Regions from separate parts of the Pallidibacillus thermolactis genome, predicted to be linked through region 2. Evidence: riboswitches for the same ligand, from Rfam matches in the RefSeq annotation. Region 2 holds a riboswitch; the other holds the start of a gene.

Region 1 (3,422 bases), on a different contig from region 2:
TTCCAATTACAACAAACTAGTACACAGAAGGTGAATAGTTTTGAAAGTGAGCATGGTGAACAAAGTGATATTATCAACAAATATGAAAGCTCAAATGATTATAGGGATACTTTTGAAGGTATAAATAAGCACGATGATCAAAAATTCAAACTAAAAAATAGCATGAAAAAACGTTGGTTTAAAAAAGTAGTTTCCTATTTGTTAGTCGGTGTAATAAGTTCGGCTTTAACCATTTCAGCGATAGCTTATTTTGATCTACCTTTTGAAAATGGCGATCACTCATCTAATTCGACACAGCTACAAAATAAATCATCTGATGTGGAATATACTCCAACCTTTGCTTCAGCTGACAATGCATCTATAGCTGATATAGTTGAAGAATTATCTCCTACAATTGTGGGGGTAATTAATTTACAACAGCTTAACAACCAGTTTTATTTCCAACAAGAAAATGTCCAAGCTGGAACAGGTTCTGGAGTTATTTTCCATAAGGATGATCAATATGGATATATTATTACAAATAACCACGTCATTGAAGGAGCGAATGAAGTTGAAGTTTCTTTATATGATGGTGAAACGGTAAAAGCTGAAATAGTTGGAGCGGATGCGTTAACCGATTTAGCAGTATTGAAGATCGATCAAGCTCATGTTGATAAAGTTGCAAGTTTTGGTGATTCAAGTAAATTACGTCCAGGAGATGAAGTCATTGCAATTGGTAATCCACTAGGACTTGAATTTTCTAGAACCGTTACACAAGGGATTATTAGTGCAATTGACCGAACAGTTGGAGTAAAAACTTCTGCAGGTGAATGGGAATTAGATGTAATCCAAACCGATGCAGCAATAAATCCAGGAAATAGTGGTGGTGCTTTAATTAATGCAAGTGGAGAAGTAATCGGTATAAATAGTTTAAAAATTGCCGATGAAAGAGTAGAAGGTTTAGGTTTTGCTATTCCAGCGAACGATGTTCTTCCAATTGCAGAACAATTAATCGAGAATGGACAAGTCAAACGACCATTCATCGGAATCGAAATGTATGATATGGCTGACATTGTTCAGTTTTATCGTCAGAGTATGTTCGGAAATATTGAACAAGGTATTGTTGTAGCAGGGGTTAAAGAAGGTTCACCCGCTGCAAAGGCTGGTCTGAAAGTAAATGATGTTATTGTAGGTATTAATGGTAATGAAGTGAAAAATACAACTGAGCTACGAAAATATTTGTATAGTAAAGTGAAGCCTGGAGATACTATAGAGCTTGAGTTTTATCGTGAAGGTAAAAAACAATCCGTTTCAGTAAAAACGAATGAAAGTTGATTACACATGAGTTAGAAATAGGGCTGTCTTTATGACAGTCCTAAATTTATACGTTTTTCATATAAGCGTTGTATTTTTCTTGTTATCGTTTATAATTAAAGATGATATGAAACAACGTTTCCACAGGGGGAGCTTATGCTGAGAGTGAATAAATTGACGATATGTCTTTTTATTCTGACCCTTTGAACCTGTTCAGTTAGTACTGGCGTAGGGATTGTGGAAGAAAAGAGAATGTACGTAATCTTTTCTCCTTTTCTGAGCTTCCTATGGAACGTTTCGTTAAATTACATAGGAGGTTTTTTTATGCGCACAAATCAATTACAACCACTCATTGAAACATCGATTTTGGCAGCATTAGCGTTTATTATCGATTTATTACCATCGATACAATTAGGACCATGGATATCTATTTCCTTCGCAATGGTCCCTGTGTTCATTCTATCTTTTAGATGGGGATTTAAATATGGTGTATTATCTGGATTTCTCTGGGGAGTACTTCAAGTAATTTTCGGTGATGCTTATATCCTTCATTGGTTTCAGTTTATAATTGAATACTTTGTTGCATTTGCTTTTATTGGTTTTGCCGGATTGTTTATGGGAATGATACAAAATTGTTTTGACGAAGGGAAGAAGAACATTGGTTTTTTCTATATAATAATAGCTACATTTGTTGGTAGTTTTGCTCGTTATCTAGTTCATTATATTGCTGGTATAGTTTTTTGGGGAAGTTATGCGCCCGAAGGCCAACCGGTTTGGTTGTACTCTTTAGTCGTAAATGGTCCAGCTGGATTAGGTTCATTCTTGTTCTGTATTATCGTACTTATTTTATTAATTTCAATATCCCCTCGTATATTAACAGAAAGTAGAAGGAAAAATATGTCTGTACGACTAAATAAATAATTTTTAACCCCCATCCAATTAAGGAAGGGGGTACATCTTATTTGAATCGTATTTCAGCCAATTCATTCCAATATTCACACATCGTTTGCATCCCTTTATAAAAATTCTCTAAATGGAAATGTTCATTTGGAGCATGGAAGTTTTCACTATCTAGAGAAAACCCTAGTAAGACAATTGGGACTTGTAAAATTTGAGCAAAGTCAGCGACAATTGGTATAGAGCCACCGCTACGAATATAAGCTGTTTCGGTACCGTAAATTTTAGAAGCAGCACGACCTGCTGCTTGAATTGCCGGGTGATTAAGCGGTGTTACAAAAGGAGCACCGGAATCAAATGGAGTAATTTTTACTGTCACTCCTTTCGGTTTATGTTTCTCAATATGTTGTTTAATAAGTTCTAAAATTTGTTCAGGTTCTTGATTGGGTACTAAACGACATGTGATCTTTGCGCTAGCTTGGTTTGGTAAAACGGTTTTAATTCCTTCCTCTTGAAAACCGCTATACATCCCATTAATTTCTAATGTTGGACGATAACTCGTTCTTTCGTAAAAACTGTATCCAGGTTCACCAAATAATTCAGGAACACCAAGTTCTGTTCTCACCTTTTCATCGTCTAATTGTAAAGCATTAATCGCTTGTTTTTCCTCATCTGTTATTGATAGTACATTATCATAAAATCCATCGACCATTATACGTCCTTCTTCATCATGAAAAGTGGATAATAATTGAACGAGAGCATGGGCTGCGTTTTGAACACCGCCACCATAGGCACCGGAATGAAGGTCGGTTTTTGCTCCTTGAATGTCAATTTGTAAACCAGTTAATCCTCTTAATCCGTATGTAATGGAAGGTTTTCCTTTTTCAATCATACCAGTATCGGAAATCACTAAGACGTCAGCTTGCAATAATTCCTTATTTTCTTCAATAAACTTAGGTAAGTGAGGGCTACCGATCTCCTCTTCACCTTCAATTATTATTTTTATGTTTATTGGTAGCTTCCCTTCCGTTTTTAATAATGCTTCCAATGCTTTTATATGCATAAAAACTTGTCCTTTGTCATCACTGGCTCCGCGTGCAAATATTTTGCCATCGCGAACAGTTGGCTCAAAAGGTGGTGTTTCCCATAAATGTAATGGATCTACAGGTTGAACATCATAATGACCATAAATTAATACAGTAGGCTTATGATCTGCATGGATCCAGTCAGCA
Region 2 (3,422 bases):
CTATCGCTTCAATGGAAATATTGGAATTAATCGATTGTAAATGCTTTTTCGCAGCAATCGCTTTTGGTAACTGTTGTTTGACGTCTTCTTCGGTATATAATTGTTGGCGGGAAAGATTACTCCAATCAACATAATCCCGGTCAATAATCGTGATTTTACCGATGCCGGCCCGGGCCAACATTTCACTACTGGCTGAACCAAGTGCTCCTGCGCCGACAATGAGGACATGGCTATCCAGTAGCTTTTTTTGCCCTTCCTCACCAATTTCTGAAAATAACATTTGTCGTGAATAACGTTCCATTATGGTGTTAACATTCCTTCTGTCGGACTGCTTGCCTCAGCATACCATTTTTTCGGAATCCGTCCTGCTTCATATCCGAGTCTGCCCGCTTCTACAGCTAACTTCATTGCTTTTGCCATTTTTACCGGGTCTTTTGCACCCGATACGGCCGTATTTAATAATACTCCATCCGCCCCCATTTCCATCGCCAGGGCACAATCCGCCGGTGACCCGATACCTGCATCCACAATAACCGGGACATTGGCCTGTTCAATAATAAATGATAGATTCAAAGGATTGACAATCCCTTGACCGGATCCTATCGGAGAAGCGCCCGGCATAATGGCATGAACACCTAACTCTTCTAACCTTTTTGCCAAAACCACATCATCGGACGTATACGGAAGAACAATGAATCCTTCTTCCAGTAACATTTCAGATGCGCGTAATGTTTCAATCGGGTCCGGCAATAATGTTTGATCATCGCCAATGACTTCGACTTTTACCATGTCACATAAACCTGAAGCTTTGGCAAGTTTGGCAATTCTAACCGCTTCTTCGGCCGTTTTTGCTCCAGCGGTATTTGGTAACAGGGAATACTTTGAAAGGTCAAGCATTTCTAAAAAATTTGGCTGCGAAGGTTCAAAAATATTCATTCTTCTTACTGCGAACGTTAAAATTTCCGTCTCAGACACTTCAACGGCTTTCTTTTGAATTTCAAAGGACGGGAATTTTCCTGTACCTAATAATAGTCGTGACCGAAATGTTTTATCTCCAATTTTTAACATGTTTTTCATCCTCCTCCAACAAATTGAACAATTTCAATTCTGTCACCGTCATTGACGGGTTGAATGTCATATTGTCCTTTTTCGACTATTTCCCCATTTTGTTCGATAACCACAATTCTTTCTTGCAATTGGAAATGGTGTAATAAATCTTCTATATTTTTGATCCCATTTTCCACTTCCACTTGTTGACCGTTAATAACGAGTTGCATAATCAATCCCTTTCTTTCCGAAAAAGTTTTGCTGCTTCTTTTGGATTTTGTGCAGAAAGAATAGCCGACATTACTGCAATGCCACTTACTTTTGTGGCCGCAACCTCTGTCATATTATCGGGTGTGATCCCGCCGATTGCCAGAACAGGAATGCCTGCTTTTTGCACAATTTCTTTCAACAATTTTGTCCCTTTTCCCGGTATCCCTTTTTTACTATTTGTTGGAAATACATGGCCAAATAGACAATAATCAGCACCATCTTCTGCTGCGATAACCGCTTCTGCTAGTGAATGTACACTTACACCCACTTTAATTTCAGGAAATTTTTGTTTGACTAACTTGACAGGCAATCCAGCTCCAGGAAGATGAACATTCGGTATCCCGGTTAATAGTGCAACATCCAGCCGGTCATTGATCACGAGTTTTTTTTTGTACACCTTTTGTTAAAAGCTGCTCTACCAGTTGAATGACTTCACTTGTCTGTTTTGTTTTTTCTCGAATATGGATATAGTCCACCTCATCAGCAATGGCTAAAATAGCCTTGACCAACTCTGTAGCGGTTTTTTTCCCGTCTGTTATGGCGTGTAATTCCACATAAGTCCTTCCTTTCAAGCGCATTTGAATATTAAAAAGCCACTTTCCATTGCGGAAAGTGGCATGTGAACATAAACATGAACCAAATTGGTCATGTTCCAAAATTCCACTTCCCTACGCTGGCATTGTCCAGATCAGGTTCTAAGGGTCTTAAAGTCCACACTTTAATCTCAGCCTTTCTCAAAGGCTCCCCTAGTGGTTCAATATTAAATTTTTTAACGATTCCATGTTAACACACTTTTCTGTATTTGCAAACATTATTTACAGAACGGTGACCAGTTTTTTCTTAATCTGAATTTAGAGCGCCTTTTCATTAAAAAAGTTTCAATCATAGCGTTATATTTGTGTGTACAAGGATTGTATTTGGAATGAAGCCTGTTATCTTTTGAATATATGATTTATTCGTTAAATCTTTTTTCTTTATGCCGATAAAAAAAGTAGATATCTATGTGCGAAAAAACTTTAGGGGGATGTTGAATGGTAAAACATATTGCTTCCCATCGAATGGTAAATACAGATACAGTAAGTAGGCTAACAAACTCATTAAAAGAAGAGATTTATCCGTCCAAATATGATACAAAAGGATATGAGGGTCCTAAAGCAGCAGGACAAGTTGATGGAGGTAAAAAACAAGTTCAAGATGTAATCCAAGCCTTAAATGATTTTTTGAGCCCTACATACACTGCTTTAAAATTTACGATGCATGAAAAACTTGGAGAATATTATGTCCAAATTATTGATGAGGAAACAAAGGAAGTCATTCGAGAAGTGCCGCCAAAAAAAATGCTCGATTTATATGCGGCAATGGCGGAACGAATCGGTTTAATAATAAATGAGAAGATTTGATAGAAGGAATGGAAAAGGAAGTGAAACTATCATGGTTGGTGTACGGGTTAGTGGTTTAGCAAGTGGTATGGATATTGACTCCATCGTTTCCGACTTAATGAAAGCCGAACGAATTCCACTGACAAAAATTGAAAAGGAAAAAACATTGTTAGAGTGGAAGCGGGATGCTTATCGCGAAATTAATAAACTTTTATTTGACTTTCAGAATGAATTGTTTGAATTTACACGTACGCAAAATTATCGTATCCGTAGTGTGACAAGTACGAATGAAGATTTCGTTACAGCAACGGTAGCAAATGGAGCGGGAACAGGTACGTATACAATTTCTGAGATTACACGATTAGCAAAGGCTGCGACAATGAAAAATGCAGAAGGAATATCAGCCGATAAGAATCATAAAGTTGATGTAAATAAAGGCCTTTATTTTATTAGCGATTCGTTTAAAAACGCCGATTTTGAATGGAAACAAGGTGGATTAGAAAGTGAATCAATTAAAATTAATCACGATAATCGAAAAGTTGTGAAATTAAACTTAAAAGAAGGACAAACATTACAAAATAATGAATCGGATTCATTTTCTACTGATATTTCAATTAAAGTGAATGGAAAAGGGATCAACGTTATTTTTAAGACTTCCGAAGAAGAGGGTAAAAGTTGGCCAGATACAGATGAAAATGTAGCTTTCGTCCATTCAGATGGAACGAT

What was found. A riboswitch is a leader RNA that binds a small molecule or an ion and turns the genes downstream of it on or off. The one in region 2 is predicted to bind thiamine pyrophosphate.
Region 1: it holds a riboswitch for thiamine pyrophosphate, as region 2 does, so the genes downstream of both, thiT (energy-coupled thiamine transporter ThiT) here and OEV82_RS02235 (beta/alpha barrel domain-containing protein) in region 2, are expected to answer to the same signal.

Annotation. Positions count from the first base shown of each region.
Region 1 is NZ_JAOUSE010000011.1:42,121-45,542, reverse strand. Features, by position in the region: gene OEV82_RS05915 (S1C family serine protease) at 1-1,314, shown strand, start outside; TPP riboswitch at 1,430-1,546, shown strand; gene thiT (energy-coupled thiamine transporter ThiT) at 1,618-2,214, shown strand; gene OEV82_RS05905 (dipeptidase) at 2,252-3,422, opposite strand, start outside.
Region 2 is NZ_JAOUSE010000003.1:122,243-125,664, reverse strand. Features, by position in the region: gene OEV82_RS02255 (ThiF family adenylyltransferase) at 1-301, opposite strand, end outside; gene OEV82_RS02250 (thiazole synthase) at 301-1,068, opposite strand; gene thiS (sulfur carrier protein ThiS) at 1,074-1,277, opposite strand; gene OEV82_RS02240 (thiamine phosphate synthase) at 1,280-1,696, opposite strand; gene OEV82_RS02235 (beta/alpha barrel domain-containing protein) at 1,686-1,871, opposite strand; TPP riboswitch at 1,966-2,075, opposite strand; gene flaG (flagellar protein FlaG) at 2,349-2,717, shown strand; gene fliD (flagellar filament capping protein FliD) at 2,704-3,422, shown strand, end outside.